Regions from separate parts of the Thalassolituus sp. genome, predicted to be linked through region 2. Evidence: predicted binding sites of a transcription regulator. Region 2 holds the regulator's gene; each other region holds the start of a gene.
What was found. The regulator LexA, encoded in region 2, represses DNA repair genes until DNA is damaged. The targets are predictions, from matches to a motif close to TACTGTNTANNTANACAGTA.
Positions count from the first base shown of each region.

Region 1: a site for LexA is predicted at 7,772-7,791, ahead of recN (DNA repair protein RecN). Genes of this name have one in related genera too.
Region 3: a site for LexA is predicted at 4,800-4,819, ahead of recA (recombinase RecA). Genes of this name have one in related genera too.

Region 1 covers NZ_CFHJLR010000001.1:38,218-48,148, reverse strand. The annotation lists gene carA (glutamine-hydrolyzing carbamoyl-phosphate synthase small subunit) at 1-278, opposite strand, end outside; gene AC5E51_RS00205 (TetR/AcrR family transcriptional regulator) at 643-1,257, shown strand; gene AC5E51_RS00200 (SRPBCC family protein) at 1,381-2,145, shown strand; gene dapB (4-hydroxy-tetrahydrodipicolinate reductase) at 2,398-3,201, opposite strand; gene dnaJ (molecular chaperone DnaJ) at 3,669-4,793, opposite strand; gene dnaK (molecular chaperone DnaK) at 5,040-6,956, opposite strand; gene grpE (nucleotide exchange factor GrpE) at 7,081-7,653, opposite strand; gene recN (DNA repair protein RecN) at 7,820-9,496, shown strand; gene fur (ferric iron uptake transcriptional regulator) at 9,595-9,931, opposite strand, start outside.
Region 2 covers NZ_CFHJLR010000002.1:20,118-30,048, forward strand. The annotation lists gene mfd (transcription-repair coupling factor) at 176-3,637, shown strand; gene AC5E51_RS01540 (CsiV family protein) at 3,634-4,629, shown strand; gene AC5E51_RS01545 (S-methyl-5'-thioinosine phosphorylase) at 4,615-5,367, opposite strand; gene nagZ (beta-N-acetylhexosaminidase) at 5,364-6,452, opposite strand; gene AC5E51_RS01555 (L,D-transpeptidase) at 6,460-6,978, opposite strand; gene AC5E51_RS01560 (TetR/AcrR family transcriptional regulator) at 6,994-7,635, opposite strand; gene lexA (transcriptional repressor LexA) at 7,818-8,417, shown strand; gene AC5E51_RS01570 (cell division inhibitor SulA) at 8,468-8,893, shown strand; gene AC5E51_RS01575 (hypothetical protein) at 8,932-9,204, opposite strand; gene AC5E51_RS01580 (hypothetical protein) at 9,340-9,591, opposite strand; gene AC5E51_RS01585 (DUF6586 family protein) at 9,665-9,931, opposite strand, start outside.
Region 3 covers NZ_CFHJLR010000014.1:6,461-16,391, reverse strand. The annotation lists gene AC5E51_RS10950 (Ig-like domain-containing protein) at 1-4,148, shown strand, start outside; gene AC5E51_RS10945 (CinA family protein) at 4,242-4,727, shown strand; gene recA (recombinase RecA) at 4,879-5,910, shown strand; gene AC5E51_RS10935 (regulatory protein RecX) at 5,891-6,373, shown strand; gene AC5E51_RS10930 (AraC family transcriptional regulator) at 6,512-7,567, shown strand; gene AC5E51_RS10925 (NAD(P)/FAD-dependent oxidoreductase) at 7,539-8,825, opposite strand; gene AC5E51_RS10920 (alpha/beta fold hydrolase) at 8,959-9,819, opposite strand; gene AC5E51_RS10915 (hypothetical protein) at 9,828-9,931, opposite strand, start outside.

The DNA.
Region 1 (9,931 bases), on a different contig from region 2:
CGGAAACTAGACGCAATCAGTGGCAGATCACGGATGATCAGACCGGTAGCATGGACGTCGTTTGACTCCTCATCTTCATCATTGGTGCCGTAGTTACCAATGTGAGGGTATGTCAGAGTAACCATCTGGCGGGCATAAGAAGGATCGGTGAGGATCTCCTGATAACCGGTCATAGAGGTGTTGAATACCACTTCTCCGACAGACAGACCTTCTGCACCAATACTGGTACCTTTAAAGATGCTGCCGTCTTCAAGAGCTAGAATTGCTGGCGTAGACAAGACTCGTTCCCCGAAATTTTACGATAAAACTGGTAGCGTATGCGCCCCGCTGACGCCCGACCGTCCTTGCGTGAGCCGTAAAAAAGCGGGATGGTGACTTTTCTGACTCCATCCCGCTTCCGGATCAATTCTGACAGTGCGTGACTGGCGTCCGCTGTACATACGTAAATTGCGCGGGATGATACAGAAATATTGACTGATTGTCCACGTGAGCTAATCCCACCAGACGTTTCCGCGAAGAGTTACAGCCCTGATACAAACTAATACTATTGTATAAGTTTTGTTATTAACGTATTCCCTTTTTTATCAGCCTTGCCCCATACTTGTGTCCCATCAGGAAAATAACTAAACACGGGGCCAGACCATGCATGGAGAAGCGCACGTCCGCCGCAGAATGAATCCTTCCAAGCGCAAACAACTATTGATGAAAGACGCTATTTCAGTGTTTGCTCTTCGCGGTATCGGCCGGGCCGGGCACACTGAAATCGCTCAACGGGCCGGAGTCTCAGTTGCTACAGTTTTCAACTACTTCAATACCCGTGAAGCTCTGGTAGATGAAGTACTGGACGAAGTCGAAAACTATCTGATCAATCTCTCCGTCAGTGCCGTCGAGAAACCAGGCAGTGCTGCAGAGGTTCTTGACCACTGCATCACCACTATCATTCAGGCGTGTAAGACCTATCCAGACTATTTTAAGATATGGCTGGAATGGAGTTCTTCGGTTCGTGAAGATACATGGCCACGCTATCTCACATTCCAGAACCAGATGATGTCTCTGATAGAAACACAGATACAAAATGCCGTTAATGACGGTCGGCTGGCTCCGGGTCTGCCCGCTCATGACCGGGCCCGATGGGCCTTGGGCAATGCCCATATGCTGGTAATGATGGTTTTCAGCCCTGACGCAGAAGACGAGTCTGCCATCCGAGAGCTCATATCAAGAGGCTTCAGTCACACTCTGGGGGTTAGCCCCGCCTGACCCTTCGGGTTATAACGCGCCACACACGTGGCGTGTTCTCCGCTTGCGGCCCAGAACAACCTTACATAGCATGGCCTCTCGGGGTTAACCTATTAAAAATTATCACAACAAGAGACTCATACCGTGAAACGCGCAATGTTTTCCTGTGCGGCGGCCGCTGCATTGCTACTGGCCATACCTTTCAGTGCACACGCTGAACCACAAGTCACAGAAATCGATGATTCCATCCCATGGGAAGTCACGTCCTCAGGCGATGAGGTGGGCGAAGTTTCGACCTGGCGCCGGGCAATCCCCGGAGCAGACGTAAAACAGTTTCGCGGTGAAGTGATTCTTAACGAGCCCGCGCTGAATATTCTGCTGACCATCGATACACCGGAAGACCTGCACAAGTGGGTCTACTTCTGTCGTGACAGCGCGGCCGTCCCGCCGGAATACAGCTACATGGAATACAAGGGCGTATGGCCCGTCGCTGCCCGCTACGTAACGATCAAAAGCAAATCGTGGATCGAGAACGACGTGATTTACATCAGCAGCCGTAACATTGACGATATCGGCCCTGAGCATGACAACATGGTCAAGATTCGCGAATTCTCGAACCTGTTCGAAATCACACCACTCAGTGAAGACATGACTAAGGTGCGCTTCACCACATTCGTTGATCTCGCTGGACGACTACCCTCATGGTTGGCAAACGCCGTATCCAGCCGAGCCCCATACGTTACACTCAGCGGTATGCGTGACCTGCTGGAAGAAGGCGACCGTGATTTCAGTGACGCAACTCCAGACGACCTGTCGAGTGTAGCCAAAGATAAAGAAGGTCTGAAAGCGCTGCTCGCCAAGATCGACGAACTGGACGACAGTGATCCGCTCGATCCAAACGATGACTGATCCTGATCACCAGATATAAGAAAGGCCGCAATCGCGGCCTTTTTTGTGTCTGGCAAAAGTCAGCAAGGAAGCGGAATGTATAGGTAATACATGAGCATTCCGCGCTGACTAGAGAAAACTGATGATTAACTCTGGGTTGCTGAGCGACGCTGCGACAAGGCAAAAACTGATGAGGAAGCGGAGTGTACGAGTAGTACATGAGCATTCCGAAGGAGTTTTTAAGGCAGTATCAGCGAGCTCAGCACGCAGAGATCAGAACCCCAGAACGTCCTGCATATCGTATAGCCCTGCTGGCTGCTCAGTCAGCCACTTCGCCGCACGCACAGCGCCCTTCGCAAAGGTCATACGGCTCTGTGCTTTATGAGTCACCTCAACACGCTCGCCTTCGGTGGCGAACATCACAGTGTGGTCACCGACAACGTCTCCACCACGAATGGTCTCAAAACCAATCTGCTTGTGCGGGCGAGCACCCGTCTGGCCCTCGCGGCCGTAGCAAGCCACTTCGTTCAGATTCCAGCCCATGGTTTCTGCAACGACTTCGCCCATGCGCAGTGCAGTACCGGATGGCGCATCGACTTTATGACGGTGGTGCATCTCGATCACTTCGATATCACTGTCTTCACCCATCACCTTGGCTGCCATGCGCAGCAGGTTCAGACACAGGTTCACACCCACTGAGTAGTTAGGCGCAAATACGATACGGGTATCTGCCGCAGCCGCTTTCAACTTCGACTTCTGTTCATCTGTCAGTCCTGTCGTGCCAATCACAATGCCTTTGCCATGCTTCTGGCACAGTTCGACATTCGCCATGGTCGATTCAGGCGAAGTGAAGTCGATCAGTACATCGAAGTGAGGGATTGCTTCTTCGACCGAAGTGACAGCCTTCACGTCCAGGGTCGTGGCCAGACCAGCAATGGCACCGGCATCAACACCAACCATAGGGTCATTCTCAAGAACGATCGCACCTGCGACTTCAGCGGCTTCATCATTGTGGACGGCTTCGATCAGCACGCGCCCCATACGACCGGCAGCACCGGTGATAGCAATTCGGGTCATTATTCTTCTGCTTTGTAGATAGGATAAATAGACGGCCTAAGGATACCGAAGGCATGGGGTAAGGAAAAGCGCGGGAAAGGCCAGAGTGTCGCGCATGGGGTGCGCTACTACAAATTACGACGCCAGACCGTTGACGAAGAAGTCAGTACAAGGCAAAAGAGGCCCGGGTACGCGCAGTGTATAAGTCATACATGAGCATTCAGGGAATTATAACTATCTGAGGTAGCCGCTTATGAATTGATAGCGTTAACGAGGCCGCCGGAGCAAGGCAAATTCGATCGAGAGCGCGGAGCGTACTTTAGTACGTGAGCAATTTCGTAGGTAACGACAATCTCATCGATACACCAAACCGTCGGCGAAGAAGTCAGTACAAGGCAAAAGAGGCCCGGAAACGCGCAGTGTATAAGTCATACATGAGCATTTCCGGGCCTCTTTTAACGCCGTAATGACGATGCAGACAGGTCTGGTCAAATGTCCTCGAAGAAGCGTTTAACCCCCTCAAACCAGGATTTTTTTTGTGGCGAATGCTTTTCTCCTGTCAGCGACTCCTGAAACTTCATCAGCAGATCTTTCTGCTCATTCGTCAGGTTCACTGGCGTTTCTACCTGCACGCGACACAAGAGATCACCGGCGGTACCACCACGCACTGGCGTTACGCCTTTCCCACGCAAGCGAAAGAGTTTGCCTGACTGTGTTTCCGCTGGGATCTTCAGTTTCACACGACCATCGAGGGTTGGCACTTCAAGTTCGCCACCCAGTGCTGCATCAACAATGCTGATCGGCACATCGCAATACAGGTTGCGACCATCCCGGTGGAACAACTCATGCTCTTTCACCGACACCTGAACGTAGAGGTCGCCTGCTGGGCCACCCATAGCGCCTGCTTCACCTTCGCCTGACAGACGAATACGATCACCTGTATCGACGCCCGGTGGAATTTTCACTGAAAGCGTTTTGGTTTCTTCTTTCACACCGCGACCGTGACAGCTGTTGCACGGATCTTCGATCATGGTGCCCTGACCACGACAGGTCGGACAGGTCTGCTGCACAGAGAAGAAGCCCTGCTGCATACGCACCTGACCCGCGCCACCGCAGGTACCACAGGTCTTAGGTGACGTACCTGGCTTGGCACCTGAGCCATCACAGGTTTCACAACTTGTCAGGGTGGGTACACGGATTTTCTTCTCGATACCGCGTACGGCTTCTTCGAGAGAAAGCTCCATGGTGTAACGCAGATCTGAACCACGCTGTGGTCCACCGCGACCGCCCCGGCCACCGCCGCCACCAAAGATATCACCGAACACATCGCCAAAGATGTCGCTGAAGTTAGCACCGCCGCCACCGAAACCACCGCCACCGGCGTTCGGGTCGACACCTGCGTGACCATACTGGTCGTACGCGGCACGCTTCTGTTGGTCACCCAGAATTTCGTAGGCTTCAGTCGCTTCCTTAAACTTAGCGTCTGCATCTTTATCATCCGGGTTACGGTCCGGATGGTACTTCATCGCCAGTTTACGGTAAGCCTTCTTCAGCTCCTTCGCGTCGACATCCCGGCTAACACCGAGAACTTCGTAATAATCCCGCTTGGACATGATTCACCTGTTAATTAAAACCGCTTCGCAGCTCCGCTACGAAGTAAAACGCGGCAAACTGGTTGCCGCGTCCACTGTTCTTACTATGACAAAGGCGTAACAAAAACTCGTCACGCAGTCTCCGGACCGTCGGCGAGGCCGCTAGCGCAAGGCGGAAAAGAGTAAGGAAGCGCAGTGTATAAGCCATACATGAGCATTCCGAACTCTTTTCCAACACCGCGATAGCAACGCAGCCAGGTCCAAATATTACTTGTCTTTAACTTCTTCGAACTCAGCGTCAACTACATCGTCGTCTTGAGAAGCGCTGTCCGCCTGCTCTGCACCACCTGCGGCTTCAGCCTGTGCTGCCTGCTCTGCGTAAAGCTTCTGCGCCAGAGATGAAGACGCTTCTGTCAGAGCATTGGTTTTGGCTTCGATGTTGTCTTTGTCGTCGCCTTTCAGTGCTTCTTCCAGGTCAGCGATGGCTGCTTCGATGGCTGATTTCTCATCATCGGTCGCTTTGTCGCCGGCTTCTTCCAGTGTCTTACGAGTCGCGTGGATCAGACCATCCGCTGTGTTGCGAACCTGAACCATTTCTTCGAACTTCTTATCCGCTTCAGCGTTTGCTTCCGCGTCAGACACCATCTTCTCGATCTCTTCGTCGCTCAGACCCGAGTTCGCTTTAATCACGATGGACTGCTCTTTGCCAGTCGCCTTGTCTTTCGCGCTAACGTTCAGAATACCGTTGGCATCGATGTCGAAGGTCACTTCAATCTGTGGCATACCACGTGCTGCTGGCGGAATGTCTGCCAGGTCGAAACGACCCAGTGACTTGTTCTGCGCAGCCTGCTTACGCTCACCCTGTACCACGTGAATGGTTACCGCGGTCTGATTGTCTTCTGCGGTTGAGAATACCTGCGATTTCTTAGTAGGAATCGTGGTGTTTTTCTCAATCACTGGGGTTGCTACGCCACCCATGGTTTCGATACCGAGGGTCAGCGGAGTCACGTCGAGCAGCAGAACGTCTTTAACATCGCCTGACAGTACCGCACCCTGAATCGATGCACCGACAGCAACTGCCTCATCCGGGTTAACATCCTTACGTGGCTCTTTGCCGAAGAACTCAGAAACCGCCTTCTGAACCATTGGCATACGGGTCTGACCACCCACCAGAATGACTTCGTCAATTTCTGACGCACTCAGATCAGCATCCGCAAGTGCAGTGCGGCATGGCTCGAGTGAACGCTTAACCAGCTCTTCTACCAGCGACTCCAGCTTAGCGCGGGTCACTTTGACGTTAAGGTGCTTAGGACCAGACGCATCAGCAGTGATGTACGGCAGGTTTACGTCAGTCTGCTGGCTTGAAGACAACTCAACTTTCGCTTTTTCTGCGGCTTCTTTCAGACGCTGCAGGGCCAGCGGGTCGTTGTGCAGATCGATACCGCTTTCTTTCTTGAATTCGTCCGCCAGGTATTCGATCAGACGCAGGTCAAAGTCTTCACCACCAAGGAAGGTGTCACCGTTGGTCGCCAGAACTTCAAACTGCTTCTCGCCGTCTACGTCCGCAACTTCGATGATAGAGATATCGAATGTACCACCACCCAGGTCGTATACCGCGATAGTACGGTCACCCGACTGCTTGTCGATACCGTACGCCAGCGCCGCTGCAGTTGGCTCGTTGATAATACGCTTGACTTCGAGGCCCGCGATTTTACCGGCGTCTTTTGTTGCCTGACGCTGTGAATCGTTGAAGTAAGCCGGAACAGTAATTACTGCTTCAGTCACTTCTTCACCCAGGTAGTCTTCTGCAGTTTTCTTCATTTTCTTCAGAACTTCTGCAGACACCTGTGGCGGTGCAAACTTATCGCCTTTCACTTCAACCCAAGCGTCACCATTGCCCGCTTCGATGATTTTGTAAGGCACCATTTTGATGTCTTTCTGAACGACGTCGTCTTTGAAGCGACGACCGATCAGACGCTTAACTGCGAACAGCGTGTTCTGTGGATTAGTAACAGCCTGACGTTTTGCAGACTGACCAACCAGAGTCTCGTCGTCGGTGTAAGCGATGATAGAAGGGGTTGTACGATCACCTTCGGCGTTCTCAATAACACGCGCCTTGTCACCGTCCATAATCGCAACACATGAGTTAGTGGTGCCGAGGTCGATACCAATAATTTTACCCATAATTGAATCTCCAATTTGCCGCCTGCTGCGGCTATCTGAAACTTTGTAAAAACAGCGTTATCTGTCGTTGTTAGCTATATAAGGTCACGTTTTTTGCTTTCAAGACCTTATTCCATACTTTTTATCAGGCATTCTCGTCGATCTGAGCGGCGCCTTTGCTGACCATCACCATTGCTGGGCGCAGCAGACGGCCATTCAGGGTGTAGCCCTTCTGCATCACGGCCATGACTGTGTTTGGCGCCAGTTCTGCATTTTCAACCATGCTCATTGCCTGATGTAGCTCTGGGTTGAAAGGCTCGCCTTCCGGGTTTACCTGCTCAACTTTGAAGCGTTCAAGCGAACTGATTAAGCCGGAAAGGGTCATTTCCATACCTTCACGGATCGCTTTGGTCGCTTCTTCTTCCGGCGCTGCAGCCAGACCGCGCTCCAGATTATCGACAACGGTCAACATTTCGTTGGCGAACTTTTCGACAGCGAACTTGTGCGCCTTTTCGACGTCCTGCTCTGCACGACGGCGAACATTCTGCATTTCAGCCTGCACACGCAGGACCTGATCTTTGGCTTCTGCCACTTCCGCACGGGCAGCTTCCAACTCAGCATCAGCCGGGGCTTCTGCCTCTACATCAGCGTTTTCAACCGCTTCCTGTTCGGCAGTTTCTTCCAGAATTTCTTCCTGGGGTTTCTGTTCTTCAGACATCAGTCACCTCTGTCATCGGTCTTAATTCATATCGCTGTCGGCTATATGGGGCCAGCCGTTGGCAGTTCAACCCCTGTTTTCAATCCCGGTTCATGGAAAACACCTTGACAGAAACCGATACTGTATATAAAAACACTGTATATACATTCAGACCAGAGGATGTCGTATGCTGACCTCACTGTCGATTCATCAGTTCGCCCTGATCGAGCATATGGAGCTCGATTTCTCTCAAGGCATGACGGTTATCACCGGTGAGACCGGCGCCGGTAAGTCTATTCTGCTGGGCGCACTGGGGCTGACACTGGGGCAACGTGCAGAAGCCGGAGCTGTGCGACAGGGGCAGGATAAAGCCGATGTCGCGGCAACTTTCTCTACCAATGCCGCCGCTCTGGAATGGCTCAGGCAGCATGAACTCCCTGCCGACGACGATAACGTTATACTTCGTCGGGTCATTTCTGCAGAAGGCCGTTCACGTGGTTATGTGAACGGCCGTCCGGTGTCTGCAGCCGACCTTCGTGATCTTGGGCAGCACCTTATCGGCATTCATTCACAACACGCGCATCAACGGTTGCTGGAAAAAGACGCCGCACGTGACATTCTCGACGCCTATGCAGGGCTAAACCCCCTCGCAGAGACCGTTCGCCGTGGGTTTTCAGCCTGGAAGAAAGAAGAGAAGCGTTTACACACACTCCGTGAATCCAGCAGCGAACTTCTGGCGCAAAGACAACTGCTGGAGTATCAGGTCAGTGAATTGCGGGAACTAGACCTGAAAGAAGACGAACTCAGCGATCTCGAGCTCGAACAGAAACGGTTATCCGGTGCAGAGAATACCTTGATCTGTGGCCAGTCGGCCATGATCGTCTGTAACGGCGGAGACTCCGGCGACGATGCCGCCAGCCAGATGATTCACCGGGCCCTGCAGGAGGTCGATAACATCAATGATACACACCCCCTGCTCGACGAAGTCCGGGACATGCTGAATCAGGCACAGATTCAGCTGGACGAAGCGGCCAGCTCCCTGCAGCGGTATCTTGATAACATCGACATGAACCCACATCGCCTGCAGCAGATCGATGCTCGCCTGAGTGAACTGTACGGCATGGCGCGTAAACATCAGATCCGGCCCGAGTCGCTTTATGCACACTGGCAGGAACAGGAAGCGGCCTTAGAAGCCATGAGCCTGTCAGACGATGACCTCGAAGCATTGGAAGAAGAAGTGGCCAATCTCAGAGCGATCTGCCTGAAAGGCGCTCAGCAGCTGTCTGCTAAGCGTCAGAAAGCGGCCAGCAAACTGAGCAGCGCAGTAAGCAGTCACTTCGACTCTCTTGGCCTTGGTAAGGCCATTTTCACAACCCGCTGTGATGAGTTGTCTGAGGCTGATCTGAGTCCACACGGGTTGAACTTTGTTGGCTTTGAAGTGCAGACCAACCCAGGCATGCCCGCAGGTCCCCTGGCTAAAGTGGCTTCCGGTGGCGAACTTTCACGAATCAGCCTGGCGCTTCAGGTCGTCACTGCAGCAACGTCTCATACCCCATGCCTGATCTTCGATGAAGTCGATGTGGGTGTGGGCGGTGGCACTGCTGAACGTGTCGGGCGCCTGATGCGCGAACTTGGCGGACAAGCCCAGATTATGTGTGTGACCCACCAGCCTCAGGTGGCGGCACAGGCGCACAATCACTTTCAGGTGAGTAAAGTAAGTGGCGACACTGCGACCCATACCAGCATCCGCACGCTAAGCACCTCTCAGCGTAAAGAAGAGCTGGCGCGCATGCTGGGCGGCGTTGAAATCACTCAACAGACACTGGCTCATGCGGGTGAAATGCTGGCCATGGCAGGTTCTTAAAGCGTCTGGCTCATAACGTATCAGTAGGTATAAACAGATATAAAAAAGAGCCGCAATTGCGGCTCTTTTTGATTGTACTTGCTAATAATAGCCTGACGTCACTTCTTACGAACGTACAGTACCAGGCTGTGATCAACCAGATCAAAGCCATGTTCTTCAGCAATTTCGTGCTGCAGACGCTCAATCTGTTCGTTAGAGAACTCAATCACGGTGCCATCTTCGACGTTCACCATGTGATCGTGGTGCTCTCCACGTGCAAGTTCGAATACAGAATGGCCGCCATCGAAGTTGTGACGTTCAACCAGACCCGCACTTTCAAACTGAGTCAGTACACGATAAACAGTGGCAAGACCCACGTCTTCACCCGCGTCGATCAATGAACGATACACGTCTTCAGCACTCATGTGCGCTTCTGGGTTACTCTCAAGAATACTG
Region 2 (9,931 bases):
ACAAAGAAGTTAATTTAAGAGGAAAAATCGGGGCGGTATTATGCCGATTTTCGAGGCCGCCGACAAATCTTTCGCAGGCGCCGTGCCGTCGCGATTTCATTCGGTTAACAGTGCCCGGTGCTTTGGGTAAACTAGCCGGCCTTATTTGCATCGATCACACCGCTCAGGAGCGCGAATGTCCAGCCCTTTACACCCTGAACTCCCCCAACGTGCAGGTGAACGCCGTTTCTGGGGCCAGCTGACGGGTTCTACCCAGGCCATGGCACTGGCCAGTGCTGCGACTGAACACACGGGGCTGACATTGGTTGTCACCACGGATACCAGCTCGGCGCTGCGCCTCGAAGAAGAGATCCGCTACTTCGCGCCTGATCTTGAGGTCATGCACTTCCCGGACTGGGAGATTCTGGCGTACGACATTTTCTCGCCCCACCAGGACATCATTTCCCAGCGTATTGCGACTCTGAGTCAGCTGCATGATGTCCGCAAGGGCGTGTTGATCATTCCGGTTTCAACCCTGCAGCAGCGACTTCCACCTGCAAGTTTCTATCAGGGCCAGACTTTTGTTCTGGATATCGGCAGTACTTTTGATGTCGACAACACCCGACGTCAACTTGAGAACGCCGGTTATCATTGCGTTGATACGGTGTATGAGCACGGGGAATACGCAGTGCGCGGCTCAATCGTCGACATTTTTCCTATGGGGCAGCCACTGCCGTTCCGCATAGAGCTGTTCGACGACGAAATTGAATCACTACGTACCTTCGACCCAGACAACCAGCGCACGCTGGATAAAATTGAGCGGGTCAGGATTTTACCAGCGCGTGAGTTCCCGTTAGATACCACGGCCATCCGCACCTTTAAGGCCCGCTGGTTCGACTTCTTCGAACAGGACCCGAAAGCCTGTAGTGTGTATACCGATGTTGCTCAGGGCATTGCTCCGGCAGGTGTTGAATACTATCTGCCACTGTTCTTCAGTGATGATCTCGGCAACCTGTTTGAACACCTGCCAGCCAATACGCTGGTCATCCATGATGCGGGGATCGAAGACGCTGCCAAACATTTCCGTGACGATGTTGAGGCCCGCTATGAAAGTCGTCGCTACGATATTCAGCGCCCTATCGTGCCACCTGCGCAGCTATTTCTGGCGCACGACGAGTTATTCAGCGCGCTGAACAACTACCCTCGTGTTCAATTGCACGATAAAGAGCTTCCGGAACGCGCGGGTGCCGTGGCGTTTGAAACTCAGCCTCTTCCTGATCTCACCGTCGATTCGCGACTGGATCAACCACTACAGCGCTTGCAAGCATGGCTGTCAGACGCCGAAGGTCAGGTCTTCTTCTGCGCTGAGTCCGCCGGTCGCCGTGAGGCCCTGAAAGAGTTACTGCAACGCATTAAAGTCCTGCCGGATGAATTTGAGCGCTGGCCCGATGCCCTGGTATCAGAGAAGCGCATTCTGATACTGACTGGCCCACTGGAGGCCGGTGCATCAATGACCGATAGCGGTCGACAGATTCACCTGATCACTGAGAACGAATTATTCGGTCAGCGTATCCGCCAGGCCCGCCGTCGCCAGAAGCAGAAAACTGACAGCGATATGGTGATCCGCGACCTGTCAGAGCTGAAGGAAGGCTCTCCGGTGGTTCACCTCGATCATGGTGTCGGGCGCTACACGGGGCTTCAGACACTGGATGCAGGCGGCCAGGTGAATGAGTTCGTTGTGCTGGAATACTCTGGTAACGACAAGCTCTACGTACCGGTATCGAGCCTGCACCTGATTTCCCGGTACGGTGGTGGCGCCGAAGAAACCGCGCCAATGAACAAACTCGGCACCGATAAGTGGTCAGCCGCGAAGCGTAAAGCCGCTGAGAAAATTCGGGACACCGCCGCAGAATTGCTTGATATCTACGCCCGCCGACAGGCACGTAAAGGCTTTGCTTTTGATGAGCCAGATACCGATTACGAGCGTTTTGCAGCAGGCTTCCCTTACGAAGAAACACCGGATCAGCAAGCAGCCATCGAAGCTGTGATTGGTGATATGTGCTCACCGCGCCCAATGGACCGTCTGGTGTGTGGTGATGTTGGCTTTGGTAAAACCGAAGTTGCCATGCGCGCCGCTTTCATGGCCGTTCAGAGTGGTAAACAGGTCGCCGTACTCGTACCGACTACCCTGCTCGCACAACAGCATTATCAGAACTTTGCCGACCGCTTTGCCGAGTGGCCGGTCAAAGTCGATGTGCTGTCGCGTTTCAAATCAGCAAAAGAAACTCAGGCTGCATTGGACCGTATGCTGGAAGGCAAAACAGACATCGTCGTTGGCACGCACAAGCTGCTGCAGAAAGACGTGAAATTTGACCATCTTGGTCTGCTGATCATCGACGAAGAACACCGGTTTGGTGTCGCTCAGAAAGAGAAAATCAAAGCTTTAAGGGCAGAGGTCGATATTCTCACCTTAACGGCCACGCCGATTCCACGAACGCTGAATATGGCAATGGCGAGCATCCGGGATCTGTCGATTATCGCGACGCCACCGGCCAAGCGCTTAAGTGTAAAAACCTTTATCCGCCAGCAGGACGATACTGTCACCAAAGAAGCGGTTCTGCGGGAAATTCTGCGTGGTGGTCAGGTGTATTACCTGCACAACGAAGTGAAGAGCATTGAGAAGACCGCGCGTGAATTGAGCGAAGCCATTCCTGAGGCGCGTATCGGTGTGGCCCACGGACAGATGTCAGAGCGCGAACTGGAAAGCGTGATGAGCGACTTCTACCACAAGCGCTTCAACATGCTGGTGTGTACCACCATCATCGAAACAGGTATCGATATCCCATCGGCAAACACCATCATTATTGAGCGTGCTGATAAGTTTGGTCTGGCGCAGCTTCATCAGCTCCGGGGCCGCGTCGGTCGCTCGCATCACCAGGCGTATGCGTATCTGCTGACACCACCACCGAAGCAGCTCACCAAAGATGCAGAAAAGCGTCTGGATGCTATCGGTGCCTCCCAGGACCTGGGAGCGGGCTTTATGCTTGCGACGCACGACCTTGAGATTCGTGGCGCTGGTGAACTGTTAGGCGATGAACAGTCGGGTCAGATTGAAACGATTGGTTTCACCCTCTATATGGAAATGCTTGAGCAGGCCGTTAATGCGATTCGCGCCGGTAAAGAGCCTTCAGTTGACCTTGCCGCAACGCACGGTGCCGATGTAAACCTGCATATTCCAGCCTTGATTCCGGATGACTACCTGCCAGACGTGAACAGCCGCCTGACGCTCTACAAGCGCATTGCCAGCGCCAAAGACGATCACCAGCTGAAAGAGCTTCAGGTAGAAATGATCGACCGCTTCGGCCTGTTACCTGAACAGGTTAAGAACCTTTTCCGTATTGCGTCACTCAAATTCAAACTGCAACCGCTGGGTATCGCCCGACTCGATGCCAACGACAGTACGGGCAAAATTGAATTCAGCCGTGATACCGAGATAAATCCATTCACTCTGATCAAGCTGGTGCAGACGCGACCGGATGCCTATAAACTGGACGACGGAAACTCGCTGCGTTTCTACGCGAACATGGAAACACTCGACCAGCGTTTCCGCACTATTGATCAACTTCTGACAGATTTACAGAAGGACCCGAATTCGTGAAGACCCTTTCCGCCCTGCTCTCTGCGGGCCTGACACTGAGCATGCTGCCCAGCGTTGTAAACGCGACAGAACATTATCGTGTCGAAGTTATGCTGTTCACTTATCTGGACGAAAACAGTGCCCGCGAGGAACACTGGCCACTCCTTAAGGAGCGCGCAGAGGCGGAAGAAGCTGCAATTGCGGCGGCATTAGAAGAAGACACTTCAGCGATGGCCGAATCAGAGCCAGGCATTGTGAAGTCAGAGGAAGGTATGGCGGGCGACGCCAATCCAGGTGTTCTGCAGGTATCCGCTGAAGAATCGTCAGAGCTTAACAGCGACGCTTCAGACGAGATGAACTCCGCCGAAGAAGATACTGACAGCACGCCTCCGGTAACGCTGCTCGACGACCTCGAATTCGCCAACGCCGTTAATCGCTTTGGCTACCGCAGCGATATGAAAGTCGTGTGGCACCAGGCCTGGATCGAAGAACTTCAGGATTCAGCCAACGCCTACGATCACGAAGTAACCGCCAGTTACGAAGAAGAGAACTTCCGCATCGATATCAGCGGTAGCTTCAACCTGTACCGTAGCCGCTACATTCATATCCGCCCGGATCTTGAAGTAGACCAGCTGATCTTCACCATTCCGGCTGATGCACCACTGTCTGGCGAGACTACTGAAAATACCGAAGAAGGCGCCATGACCATGGCCGTCACCTCTGACACCATATCTGACAACATAGGTAACTCAGACGCCCTTCCCGGGGTTGAAGGTCAGATGACGATCCTTCCCCCGGATCAAGGGATCACCAATGAGCCTGTGGCTGAACCTGAGCCAGAATGGATTCCGCTGCGCGCAGCAAAAATCGAGCGTAGCCGCCGCATGCGCAGCGGTGAGGTCCACTACCTTGATCACCCCCTTCTAGGTATGGTCGTCAAGGTAACGCCTTATGAGGTGCCAGAAGAGGCCTCAGAAGAAGCCCCAGAGAGCGAAGCTTCAGATCAGGGATAATGAAGCTGCGATAATATCGCGGACTTCACTCATTCCTGAGTCGATCACGGCGCGTATCTCATCCATGGTAATCAGGTCGTCGCTCTTTCCGGCGGCCGGATTCACGACAAGACAGATACTCGCGTAAGGAATACCCAGCTCTCTCGCCAGGGCTGCTTCAGGCATGCCCGTCATACCGACCAGATCACAACCGTCTTTATCGAGACGATTAATCTCAGCGATAGTTTCTAATCTTGGCCCCTGTGTCGCCGCATAGACCCCGAAATCAAGCGCGTCGACTGAACATTCTGATGACGCTTTAACAAGCGCCTGGCGCAACGTCTCATCGTACGGATACGTGAGATCAATATGCTCAAGCGGACGGTACTCACCATCAAAAAAAGTACTTTCGCGGCCCCAGGTGTAATCAACCACCTGATGAGGAATCACAATTTTGCCTGAACCCATGTCCGGGTGAATGCCACCCACAGCATTCACAGCAATGATATGAGTAACACCCTGTGCCTCTAATGCCAGCAGGTTTGCGCGGTAGTTAATCTTATGAGGAGGGACTTTGTGAGGATGCCCATGCCGCGCAAGAAACACGACCTCCTGCTCTCGCCAGCGCCCGACTGACAGCGGTGAAGACGGCTGTCCAAGGTCAGTCGTTACAGCCAATGTCTGGCTGATCTCCGGCCCATCAAGCTCGGTTAAGCCGGTGCCGCCAATAACAGCGATTTTACGAGAAGTTGCACTCACAGGTTGTCGTCTCTGATCAGTTGATACGAGACCAGTATTTTACGGGCCTCGGCCATGCCCTTTTCATCAAGGGCATTAGCCTTGCTATCGGGTTTTAGTGATTCAAGCTTTAAAGCGCCAGTGCCTGCACGGTACAAATCGGCAACGGCACTGACGACATCTTTGGCGGCCTGTCGGTTATTGCAGACCACCAGTGCGTTGGCTCCCGCCTGAGCCGCAGCGATCGACCGCTGATAAAAGTCGCCGCCACTGGCAGCGCCTTCCATGGACAGGTCATCGCTGAAAATGATGCCGCTGAAGCCGAGCTGCTTACGCAGAATATCCTGCAACCAGACAGAAGAAAAACCGGCGGTATGGTTTGCATCAATGGCAGGATAGACGACGTGAGCAGGCATAATGCCCTGTATCACGCCTTCGCTGATCAGCGTTTTAAAAGGTACCGACTCGGCTTCTAAGGCTTCGGCATCGCGCGGGTCGACCGGTAACTCCAGATGTGAGTCCGCTTCAACGGCACCATGCCCCGGAAAGTGTTTACCAACGGACATCATGCCCGCAGAAGAAAGTCCTTCGCACCAGGCTCTGGCCAATGACGTCACCGTGTCTGCGCTGTGACCAAAGGCACGATCACCAATCACCCGAGAAAGATCTCGCTCAATATCCAGAACCGGGGCAAACGTCAGATCAACACCATGCGCGATTAACTCAGTAGCCAGAAGTTGGCCACCCAAACGGGCGAGCTCAAGCGCTTTTTCAGGTGATTCCACAAAAATGGCTTCATAGCGCATCATCGGCTCAAACAGCGTAAAGCCGGAGCGAAAGCGCTGCACACGACCACCTTCCTGATCTACGGTGAGCAGGAGGTCGGGTCTCAACGCGTTTAATTCTCCTGTCAGAGCTTTCAGCTGCTGAGGAGATTCGTAATTGCGCGCGAAAAAAATAAGCCCGGCGATTTCAGGCTGAGTTAAGAAATCACGATCCTCATCCGTCAACGCCGTTCCTTCAATATCGGTAATCACGCCGACGGCCTGTGCTAACGCATCCGACACAGCGTATGAATCAGTGGAAGAAACTGAAGACTCGGTCATCGTCATCTCACAAATTGATGCAGGAAATTCGCTGAAAACTTGCCGCCTGAATCCACACCCGGGTACCGGCCTGAATCCGTTCAGCAAGGTCAATCACATCGCTGTTACGCATGCGAATACAACCATGAGACAAGGGTTTCCCCATAGGTTCAGTATCCGGTGTGCCGTGGATATAGATAAAACGACGCTGGGAGTCGACGTTGCCAAAGCGGTTGAGCCCACTCTCCAGGCCCTGTAACCAGAGGATGCGGGAAAGTATCCAGTCCCGGTCCGGATGCTCTTCGGAAAGCTCTGAAGAATAGATTTCACCCGTTGGACGACGCCCACGGAATACGGCGTTTTCCGGCTGATCACGGCCAATAACAGCACAGATACGATGCCAGCCTCTCGGCGTGCAGCCGCTGCCTTCTTCTTCACCTATGCCATTCAATGCCGTTGACACTGAATATTCAGTAATGCCATCGCGCTCAGTCAGCCGCAAGAGTTGATCCTCGACTGAGATCTCAATAAACGGAAGATCTGACATCTACTGACGCGTTCCTTAGTTACCCGCAGGTGACTTCAGCCCGCTGGCGAGGAACGGCAGCAACTGATCGATAACATCCGGCGTGGCGGTGGGTTTACCGAAATCATGCTCCGCCATCGCGGTCAGAGAATCAACCCCGTTCAGTGTGAACATAGTCGCACCCAGCATGAAATGAACCCGCCAGAAGCGGTCTTCGTCGGAGAGCTCCGGCGTCGCCCGGGTAAGAAGATCCGAATAGCGGCGAAATACATGACCATACTCCACGCGCAGAAAACGACGTACATGGCCCTGACCCTGACTGTAGGCAAGCCCCAATAAACGCATAAAGATACGCAGACGTTCAGGCCGGTCTGCCCCCGAACGTAATGCGGTGTCAGATAAGAGCCGCAATAAAGACATCAGGTCAGCAGGTTGTTCGCCCTGCTCTGCATCGCAGGTATTGAGCGCCTTATCGAGTTCAGCGACAAAGGGCGTCAGAAAGCGGGCAAATACAGCCTGTATCAGAGACTTTTTAGAGCCAAAGTGATAATTCACGGCAGCCAGATTCACATCAGCCTTAGTCGTAATATTACGCAACGAAGTCTCCGCGAAACCCCGTTCTGAAAACAACTCTTCTGCAGCATCGAGAATGCTGCGCGCGGTATCTTTCTGCGCCATAGTGCCTTATCCAACTAACAAGTGTTTCAAACATACGTTTAAAACACTTAACACGCAACAATTGCAGCAATTCGGGGAAAATTCCGTCAGATCTAAAATTAGACGGCACTGGGTATTTACACAGTAAAAGGTACTGTATATATTTACACACACTGTATAAATCAACAGACTGGATAAATGTCATGGAAAAGCTCACGGCTCGCCAGCAGGAAGTTCTTGACCTGATTCGCTCAGCCATTGATGAAACAGGCTACCCGCCGACGAGAGCAGAAATTGCCGCAGAACTTGGCTTCCGCTCACCGAATGCAGCAGAAGAACACCTGAAAGCACTGGCACGAAAAGGTGCCATTGAGATGATGCCAGGTGCCAGCCGTGGCATTCGCATCGTAGGTGAAGACTCTCCGGGGCTGCCGGTAATCGGTCGCGTTGCAGCCGGTGAACCTATCCTGGCTCAGGAGCATATTGAAGATTACTGCGAAATTCCGCCGTCGTTCTTTAAGCCGGAAGCGAACTTCCTGCTCGAGGTGCATGGCGACAGCATGATCGACATCGGCATCATGGATGGCGATTACATCGCAGTGCATAAAGCAGAGACCGCACGCAATGGTGACATCGTGGTTGCCCGCGTCGGTGAAGAAGTAACCGTTAAGCGATACCACAAGAGCCGCAATCAGGTAACTCTGTTTGCTGAGAACGAAAATTACGCCCCGATTGAGGTCAACCTGAAAGAGCAGGAATTTGCGATTGAAGGTAAATACGTAGGTGTTATTCGTCGCCAGTAACGCGACCGACCAGAGTAACAGGTAAACGGTACACGACAGGAGAGATTGTTATGCGTCAGTTATCTTTCGAAGTATGTCCAGAAGCAGCACCACTCAGCTCTGCGGCACCCGTCAGAAGCGTGCCTAAAGGCAGTATGACGGAAGTCATTGTGTCTGAAGGCAGTGCATTACAACCCTTCCAGCTGTTGCCTGTGCTGGCTCTGTGCAGCGACCAGAAACGTTGGTTGATGTGGCTGAGCCCAAGCCAGAATCTGAACAAACAATGGCTGGCAAAAGCGGGCATCAGCGACTCTCCGGTACTTCACCTGAATACTCAAGTCGCTACTCAGTTTGACTTGTGTATCAAGGCGCTGAGATCAGGTAAAAGCCATTTGATTGTTGAGTGGTCAGGCGAACTCGCGGCAGATACCCGTCAACTGCTACGCCGTGTCGCAGAAGAAAACGGATCACACCTGTTCATTGTGCGTGGAGAATAAGACACTACCAGCCGGAGCTGGTAGTTGATCCGCCCGAATTACTGAGCAGTAGTAGCGGCAGGAACGTGCACAACGGCACCTTTTTCGTGCAACTCAACAACACGATCCAGTCGCTCAAGGGCTTTTTCCAGCGCGTCCTGGTTGTTCTCCATCGCTTTAATGGCATCTTTTGTTTCTTCGAGCGCGGTGCGCGTCTGCTCACGGGCTTCAGTGTATGCCTGAACGAGTTCAGAACTTTCTGGCTCATCGCTGCACGCGGTGATCAGTGAAGCGGAAAGTACTACAGTCGAGAGTGCTACTAGCTTTTTCATTCTCATCCTCAGAAGTCAATTTTCACAAGTACACCCGTTAACAGGGCTTTAGTTAGGATACTGAAATTCAAAAAAAAATCCGGTATCAGTTGCCCGATACCGGATTTTTTTATGAATTTGTCTGCCAGGGACAAATCAATGCAGGTGCTGACTGCTCTGCGGCACCTCAAAGTCGTCACTCTCGACTTCCATCCCAGACAGATCGCCCACGAGGCGCACGCCAGCCTCGAGCATTACTCTGGCCACATCCATATGGTGCTCCTGGAGACTTGCTTTCGCATCTTCAGAGAAACAGATACGAACCAGCGCATCGCTGTCCTGTTCGTCGGCACGACGCAGGGCAATGTCACCATTGGATAACTCTACAATTTCGAAAAAACCAGCCATAAGTGCCTCTTCGTTTCTGAGCGCGGATGATAACACAGGGGGGTGACGCTTTATACGAGAGTCACTGGGAGAATCAGCTTTCCTGCCGATTCTCACGCTGACTATCGATCAGGTCAGACAGATGCTGCCACCAGGACTGTGGCTGTATGTCATCGCTCTGTGCAACGGCAATGACGTTGACCGCACCCGCTGCCTGCGGGTTTCCAGCCGGGCCCGGACGCCAACGCGTTTCTGCCTCACGCAGAAATGCACTCAACCATGAGTAAGGGTCCTCGGCCAGAATCCGAATCTCGGTCATTTCACCGGTCACCAGAGGTGTCTTGTTCAGAAGATCTGAAAA
Region 3 (9,931 bases), on a different contig from region 2:
ACCTTGATGGCAATGCGGCGACAAACCCTGGGCCGGATGCTGATAGCGATGGCATTCCCGCGTATCTCGATCCTAATGACGGCGAAGCCGGAGTAGGTGATTCGGATGGCGATGGCATTCCGGACAACACCGAGTGTGGCACCGCTCTGCCGTGTCAGGATACGGATTTCGACGGTATTCCAGATTTCCGCGATGAAGACGACGATGGGGACAGCATTCCGACTGTTCAGGAATCGCCGGGTCGCGATACCGACGGAAATAATATCCCGGATTACCTCGACGCGGATGACGATGGCGATGGCATTCCAACACCGATGGAAGATGCGAACACCGACCTCGATAATAATGCGGCGACCAATGCTGGCCCCGATGCCGACGGTGATGGCATTCCAGCTTATCTCGACGCCAATGACGGTGTAAGCACATCACCGGGTGACGGCGATGGCGACGGGATTCCAGACGAAATTGAGTGTCCGACGGGTATTCCATGTGTTGATCGTGACTTCGATGGCGTCCCGGATTACATGGATGGCGATGATGATGGCGACGGCATACCAACGGCCGACGAAGATGCGGATCTGGATGGTGACGGTAACCCGGCAACTAATCCTGGGCCTGATGGTGACGACGATGGCGTACCTGATTATCTCGACCCTGACAGTACCGATGATGACGGCGATGGCCTGACCAATCTGGAAGAAGACGCCAATGGTGATGGTAATCCGGACAACGATGACCTCGATCGCGACGGAGTTCCTGATTACCTCGATCCTGACGACGATGGTGATGGTCGCACGACGCTGGAAGAAGATCTTAACGGTAACGGCGACCCTCGTGATGACGATGCTGATGGTGACGGCATTCCGGCCTATCTGGACCCGAACGACGAACTGAACGGTTCGCCGGGCGACGCTGACGAAGACGGTATCTTTGACGATATTGAGTGTGACACCGGGTTCCCATGTCGTGATACCGACGGTGATGGTCTGCCTGACTACCTCGATAGTGATGACGACAACGATGGCGTACCAAGCAGTATTGAAGGTTCTGATCGCGATACTGATAACGATGGGATTGCGGACTTCCGCGATGCGGATGACGACGGCGATGGTGTGAACACTCGTAGCGAAGACGACGACACCGATGGCGACGGTAATCCATCGACTCAGGCTGGCCCTGACTTCGATGAGGATACAATCCCCGCGTATCTCGATCCGAACGACAGCGACACCAGTGGTCCGGGCGACAGCGATAATGACACCCTGTCAGATCTGGCCGAGTGTCAGGCTGGAGCACCATGTGAAGACTCTGATCAGGATGGTCAGCCGGACTATAACGACCCGGATGATGATAATGATGGTCGTCTGACTGTTGGCGAAGATCCAAACGCGGATGGCAACCCGGCGAACGATGACACCGACGGCGATGGCACCCCGGACTATCTGGATCGCGATGATGATGGCGACGGTATCCCATCCGACGAAGAAGGTAACGGTGATGCCGATAGCGATGGTATTCCGGACTACCTCGACCCGGATGGCAGCACAGCGTCAGGAACCGGTGGCGACTCGGATGGCGATGGTATCAACGACATCACGGAGTGTCCGACTGGTATCCCGTGTCGTGACACTGATGGTGACGGCACACCTGACTACGCGGATGACGACGATGACAACGACGGGCGTCCAACTATTGAAGAAGGGCCAGTTCGCGATACTGACGGTGATGGCATACCGGATTACCGCGATGAAGATGACGATAACGACGGGTTCAACACCATAGACGAGGGCACTGGCGACAGTGACGGCGATGGTATTCCGGATTATCTCGATCCATCCGCGGGTGACTCAGACGAAGATGGGGTGCCTGATGGTGCCGAGTGTCCGGACGGTGTTCCGTGTCGTGATACAGACGCAGATGGTATTCCGGACTATCTCGACGAGGACGACGACGGCGACGGTATTCCTTCAATTGAGGAAGATCTGGGTGCTGATGGTAATCCGGTCAATGATGACACCGATGGTGATGGCCAACCGGATTACCTGGATCGCGATGACGACAACGACGGTGTACCGACGGATGAAGAGTTGGGTCTGGATGCTGATAATGATGGTATTCCTGACTACCTTGATCCGGATGACAGCAATGAAGCCACGACCCCGGACGGCAGTGGCGACAGCGACCGTGATGGCGTCAGTGATGCACGCGAATGTCCGACAGGTCTGCCTTGCCCGGACAGTGATGGCAACGGTGCCCCGGACTATCTGTCCGAGGATGACGACGGTGACGGTATCCCAACGGTAGATGAGGACCGTAACGGCGACGGTGATCCGTTGAACGACGACACCGACAATGACGGACGTCCGGACTACCGTGATCCGGATGACGACGGCGATGGTGTTCCGACCGCAGAAGAAAATGAAGGCGATAGCGACTTTGATGGTATTCCGGATTATCTGGACCCGTCAGGCGGTGACTCGGACCGTGATGGCATCAGTGATGCTGTTGAGTGTCCGGGGCTGATTCTCTGCTGGGACAGCGATGGTGATGATTTGCCGAACTTCCGCGACCCGGACGATGATGGCGATGGCGTTTCGACGGCATTTGAAGATGCAGACGGCGACGGTAATCCTCGTAATGACGATACCGATAATGACGGTATTCCTGATTACCTCGACCCTGATGACGACAACGATGGCATCCTCACCGTCGAAGAAGGTGGCACTGGCGACGTCGATGACGATGGCATTCCTGACTACCGTGATCCGGACAGCAACAATGCTGCTGGCATGCCGGATGGTTCGGGCGACTCGGACGGTGATGGGATCAGTGACCGTCAGGAATGTGGTACCGGCGCTGTGTGTGCGGACTCCGATGGCGATGGTACGCCAGATTACATGCAGGTACAGGATGCCGAACAGGCACCTGAGCTGGTGGAGAATATCGTACCGGGCAAAGGTGAAGTGAATGCATCACTGCCAGGCCTTGGTAGTCAGAGCTTGCTCTGGGTACTGCTCGGCCTGCCGCTGGTGGTGCTGCGCCGCAGAGCAGAACGGCACAAACGGGCTTTTTTAAAGCCCACAGTGTCACTGCTGGTTGGTGTGCTCGTGATGTTTGCACCCTTGGTATCACAGGCCTTCGAATCAGAAGAGTCGTATGTTGGGCTGGGGTTGGGCTTCAGTCGCCTGACGCCCGGAACCAGTGATAGCGTATACGATAACGTTGATGAGTCAGGCTTTGGTTTTCAACTTTTCGGTGGTTATCGTCTGAAAGACGACATCTCGGTAGAGCTTCACTACACCGACCTCGGCAACGCGGTTCTTGAAGATGGTGATACAGGAGAAGAGTCGGACTTCGGTTACAGTGCTCTGGGCGCTGCACTACACTGGTATCCCTGGCAAACCAGCTGGAACGGAAAAAATTCCCTGAACGCCTATCTCGAAGCTGGGCTGGCGTCGATTTCAACCGATTCTGACGTTGATTACAGCAAAGAAGCCTCAATGGCTCTGGGGCTGGGGATAGGGATTGAGTACAGCTTTAAAGACAGTTGGGCAGCGCGCATTTCTGGTCAGTCTTTCACCCGGGATGCTCATTTTGTCGGCCTTTCTATAATGAAACGCTTTGGCACCACCGAACCCGTTCCGCAACGCCGACCGGTGGTTAAGCCGCGTCCGCTGCCAAAGCCAGAACCGGTAAAAGCACCGGTGGTCATCATGGCAGACAGCGATGATGATGGTATCGTTGATGATATTGATGATTGTCCGGGTACGCCTTCGGGTATGTCTGTAAATCACCGCGGATGTTCGGTTCTGGATGCCCGGCTTGATGGTGTCTATTTTGCTAGTGGTTCTGCCGAGCTGACCCGTGGCGCAACGCGTACTCTCGAACAGGTCGCAGACACTCTGATGGAGTACCCGGACGCCCGTATTGAGATCGGTGCTTACACGGACTCACTGGGGGCCGCTGCAAACAATCAGCGGCTATCGGAGCGCAGAGCGAATGCAGTGATGCAATATCTGATTGATATGGGAATCAACCCCATGCGCTTAGAAGCCAGAGGTTACGGTGAAGAAGATCCAATCGCCAGTAACGACACCGCACAGGGCCGTGCAGCGAATCGCCGGGTAGAAATCCGGGTGATTAAATAGTCTTCAGTTTACGCGAACGGACATGCCAGTAAGGCATGTCCGCTCTCGCTTCATCTGATATTCTGTGCCTCAGACTTTGACGCAGGAACTATCATGTCCGCCATATCCGATCTTCTTCAGACTCTGTCTACAGAATTGCTCGCTCGCAACCTGAAACTTGTGACGGCAGAATCCTGTACGGGTGGCATGATTGCTGCCGCGTGTACCGATCTGGCCGGGAGTAGTCAGTGGTTTGAATGCGGTTTTGTTACCTACTCGAATACTGCTAAACAGCGTGACCTCGGTGTACCAGCAGAGATATTGAATGCACACGGTGCAGTCAGCGAAGCGACAGTAAAAGCTATGGTGGCAGGTGCAGCCCGCTTTGGGGACGTCAGTATTGCAGTCAGTGGCATTGCCGGGCCAGGTGGAGCCGTCGCGGGTAAGCCCGTCGGGACAGTATGGATTGGCTGTGGCAGCGAGGCCGCTCAGAGGGTAAACCTCTTTCAGTTTGATGGTGATCGGGATGCTGTCCGCCAGCAGTCTGTCGCCAAAGCGCTGGAGATGTTATTGGGCTTCGTGAATGACTGCGACCACTGAAACTCACCTGACTGAAAAAGTACTGAACAAATAACCAGTGTTTTGTTGACTTTAAAAAACGCTGTGATTAAATACTGGTTAAATCTACAGTAATCAAAGATTGCTGAACAATATTCCTGATTAACGACTGAATACGACCAAGGAACCGACCATGGATCAGAACAAACAGAAAGCTCTGGATGCAGCCCTGGGCCAGATCGAACGCCAGTTCGGTAAAGGCGCCATCATGAAAATGGGTGAGCAGCCTCGCGAAGCCATTCCTGCAGTCTCCACGGGTTCTTTGAGTCTGGATATTGCGCTTGGAATTGGCGGTTTGCCAATGGGACGTATTGTAGAAATCTACGGTCCGGAGAGTTCAGGTAAAACAACCATGTGTCTGTCTGCGATGGCTCAGGCGCAGAAAGCAGGTAAAACCGTCGCTATTATCGACGCCGAACACGCGTTAGATCCTCTGTATGCTGAAAAGCTGGGTATCGACCTGGATAGCTTGCTGGTATCACAGCCGGATACTGGCGAGCAGGCGCTGGAGATCTGTGACAGTCTGGTACGCTCTGGCGCGGTTGATGTCATCGTTGTTGACTCGGTTGCCGCTCTGACGCCAAAAGCCGAGATTGAAGGTGAGATGGGTGACAGTCATGTTGGCCTGCAGGCACGTCTGATGTCTCAGGCTCTGCGTAAAATCACGGGCAATGTAAAAAATGCCAACTGTCTGGTGATCTTCATTAACCAGATCCGTATGAAGATCGGTGTCATGTTTGGTAGCCCTGAGACTACGACTGGCGGTAATGCGCTCAAGTTCTACTCTTCTGTTCGCCTCGATATCCGTCGTACCGGCTCTGTAAAACAGGGCGATGAAATCGTAGGTAATGAAACCCGGGTGAAGGTCGTGAAGAACAAAGTGTCGCCGCCGTTTAAGCAGGCCGAGTTCCAGATCATGTATGGCAAAGGTATTTACCATATGGGTGAAGTGATCGATCTGGGTGTGAAATGCGGCATTGTTGAGAAATCAGGTGCCTGGTACAGCTATCAGGGCGATAAGATCGGTCAGGGTAAGGCGAACGCGTCCCAGTATCTGGAGGATCATCCAGAAATGGCCGCTGATATCGAAGGTCAGATCCGTGCGCAGCTGTTGAATGTACCTTCAGAACAACCAGAGTCTGAGGATGAAGAAGCCGAAGCCTGAGCCTCTTGACCAGTCTGGCCTGAAACACGCGGCGGTAGATCTGCTCTCCCGCCGTGATTATTCCCGCCGCGAACTGTGGCGGAAGCTCTCTCCAAAGGCAGCCTCTGCCGACGATCTGGAATGCGTGTTAGACGAGCTCGCTGAACGCCAGTGGCAGTCTGACGAGCGTTTCGCCTCAATGTTTGTCCGTTCCCGTGCTTCTCGTGGGGTTGGTCCTGTTCGCTTGAAGCAGGAGTTGCGGGAAAAAGGCGTTGATGGAGAAACAGCCTGTTCTGCATTTGAAACGTCAGAAGAAAATTGGCACGAAAAAGCGCTTGAAGTTGCCCGCAGAAAGGCGCGTTCCATAGGACATGATAATCCTGATTTTAAACTGAAACTTTGGCGCTTTCTGTCATATCGTGGCTTCAGCAGCGATCAGATCAGTGCTGCCGTGGATACCTTACTGCGCGAAAGCTCTGAGTAATTCAGTTTATACGCCTAAATTCGTGCCTAACCGGGCAGTGTCGCCTCAGTCTATTGACTCAGATGGCGCAGGTACGGAACATTCGATTTTGACAGAAAAAGAACAAATGTTAACTGTCTGATTGCTCATAGGATTCGAATGTTGGGGAAGGATATGGCGCCGACTGCTCAGGTCGATATTGTACTGGTACAGCACCTGCTGAATTACTGGAACGGCCGCGGCGTGGATATGAATCAACTATGGCCTATCCTGCGGATAGACCCGGAATTACCACTTCCAAGGTGGGTTGATACAGATCGTGTTGCAGATGCATACGACTTTGTCGCACGTTTTCTTGATGACGAGTTGCTGGCGTTTGATCTCGGTATCTATATGGCGCGCCGTGAGATGCCATTGCAGCGATTGCTCCGTTGTGCGCCTTCGTTGCGTAAAGGTATCGAGGCGCTGATTCCTTACGTGTATCTGTCGACAGGAAGTCTGCGCTATGAAATTGATACCTCCCAAAGTGACATAGTACTGATTTCGGTAGAGCGTCATCCTGAAAGGCATGTGTCGCCACTGCAGTTGTCTGCTGCCGTGGTGATCATGGCGGGTGTCTGCCGGGATGCGCTAGGCGATAGTTTTGAACCCGAAGACCTCTGTATGCATCTTCCGCAGAGCGAAATTGCGGATGCAGCGCAAGCGGCGGATATCACCGGAATACAGGTCGCTGCGACTGAAGGCTTCTACATGCTTGAGATCAGTCAGGTCGCCTGGAATCGTGATGGACCAGATCCTCAGCCGGTGCTTTTCAAAAGTGTTCAACGTGAGCTGATCCGTCAGGATCAGAGGTTTCGTGAGCATCTGGCTCTCTATTCTGAATTAAAAGATATTCTGGAAATGTGCCTGATCCGGAGAAATGTATCCCAGGAGGGGGTCGCGGATCAGTTGGGTATCAGCGTGCGAAATCTTCAACGCCGGTTGCGCGCTCTGGGTACAACCTATCAGAACTTATTAGACGAGGCGCGTCAGGGGCTTTCGATGAAGCTCATCTGCGAAGGTGATATGCCTTTGTATGAAGTGGCCTATAAAGTGGGTTACACCGAGCCGAGTGCATTCTATAAAGCATTCCGGCGCTGGACAGGTTCAACGCCTGGCGATTACCGCCAGGCGTACCTCTCAACGATTAATGCAATTTCAACCGAGGACGAATAACTTTATTGATGTGTCCAACCAGGGTAAGCAGCAGGGTATGCCAGTACCCGTGTAATGCTACCTGGTGCAGTCGATAGAGTGACACGTAGACCAGGCGTGCTAAGCGCCCCTCAATCATCATCGACCCTTTGGTCAGGTTCCCCATCAGGCTTCCAACCGTGCTGTAGCGACTCAGGGACACCAGAGAGCCTTTGTCTTTATACACAAACTCCGGCATGGCTTTGCCTTTGTGTCTCGCGCTCAGGGCTTTTACCAGATGAGATGACTGTTGATGCGCAGCTTGCGCACGCGGAGGCACGGGCTTTCCTGTTGCTTTATCAATAACACTGCAGCAATCGCCAAGTGCAAAAATGTTCTCGTCTTCAGTCTGCAGGCTATTGTTCACGACTAACTGGTTTGCACGATTTGTTTCGAGACCGAGTTCTTTCATAAACTCAGGGGCTTTTACGCCTGCTGCCCAGACACGGATAACGGCTGGAATATGTTCGCCCGATTTATTCACAAACCCTGAATCAGTAACTTCAGTGATCATGGTTGAGGTCATGACTTCAACACCGAGTGACTCAAGTTCCCGGGTAGCTGCTGCAGATAACCGTGGAGGAAGAGCCGGTAAAATACGGTCTCCGGCTTCTATTAAGCGAACCTTAAGCTGCTCTGGCGAGACGTTTTTAAGGCCGTATGAGGCCATTACTTCTGCTGTATTATACAACTCGGCAGACAGTTCCACGCCGGTCGCGCCAGCACCGACAATGGCCACTTCGAGTGGTCGCGGCTCTTCCAGGTTACTGCAGCGTAGGAATTCATTCAGTAGTAATTTATGGAAGCGCTCAGCCTGGTCACGGCTATCCAGAAAAATGCAGTTTTCCGCTGCGCCTTTAGTTCCAAAATCATTGGTGACGCTGCCTAATGCCATGACGAGCGTATCGTAATCGACGGCACGCTCTGGCAATACTTCCTTGCCCTCATCGTCGAGCATAGCTTCGAGAACAAGCGATTTTTTCTCGCGATTCAGTCCACTCATTCGCCCGATCTGAAAATGAAACCCGTGTTTTTTGCCGTGGGCGCGGTAGTTCAGTTCATCGATGCCTGAGTCCAGTGCGCCAGTAGCGACTTCGTGCAGTAATGGCTTCCACAGGTGGGTTGGGGTGGCGTCAATTAACACAACCTCGGCTTTTCTCTTTCGACCGAGTTTACGCCCGAGCTGTGTGGCCAGTTCCAGTCCACCTGCGCCACCGCCGACTATGACGATTCGTTGCATGGGGTACTCCCTATAAATGAAATTGGCGGCATTATACGGCGAATCGTATAAAAAGTCGGAAATTTATGGCGGCTTATAACCCCCCCCTCCGTTAGGTCAAATGAGGGGGGAACCTTTCCGCACCTGAGATGGATCAGGCGGGGTTGGCTTCGAAATGGCCTATGAGGCGAGCAGAAACTTCCGCCGGTTTGTCGTGCGCGAGCCAGTGTGTCGCATCCGGGTAAGTAGTCAGTGAGCCATTGTCGAGGAATTTTTCGCTGTCTCGCGCCATTTCCAGCGTCAGCGCGAGGTCGTGCTCCCCCCAGAGTATCTGAGTCGGCGTTTTAATCCGGTCGCCTCTCGGTGACTTAGGCTGGCTACGTAACGCTGAGCGATAGTAGTTGACCATGGCTCGCATAGCTCCAGGAATACGCCAGTGTTTTTGCAGTTCACTGAAGTCCTCGTCGCTGTAGCTGCCTTTATTGGATGTACGCTTGAGAATATCTCTGAAAAAGAAGAAATTATTCACTGGCAACGTCAATTCTGGCAGGCGCGGGATCTGAAAATAGAACACGTACCAGCTTTTTAGCATCTGTACCGGACTTTTACGCACTGTTCCCAGGAATACCTTAGGGTGGGGCACGTTCAGAATGCTCAGGCTGGCAAGCTGCTCAGGTTTATTCAGTGCGTACCACCAGGCAACCATGGCGCCCCAGTCGTGACCGACAAGATGGATTTTCTCGACACCGGCATAACGGCGGATGGCATCGACATCTTTGATCAGCTCATCGACGTGATAGTCGCTTACGTCGGCTGGTTTGGACGAATGTCCGTAGCCACGCATATTCGGTACGAATACCCGGTAACCGGCTTCCGCTAACACAGGAATCTGATGGCGCCAGGTGCTCCAGCACTCTGGGAAACCGTGTAATAGAATAACGACCTCGCCATCGGCTGGGCCTGCGTGTCGGGTTTCGAGGCCTATTGGTCCGTTGTAAATGTGGGTAGTGTCCATGATTCCTCTCAATCAGCTGGATTGTCTGTGGAGGTGGTGAGGTCGATCATTCCAAGCATTTGTGCAGCGCCCGTGAAAAGCACGGCGATGCAGATTGCCTGAATTATTATTC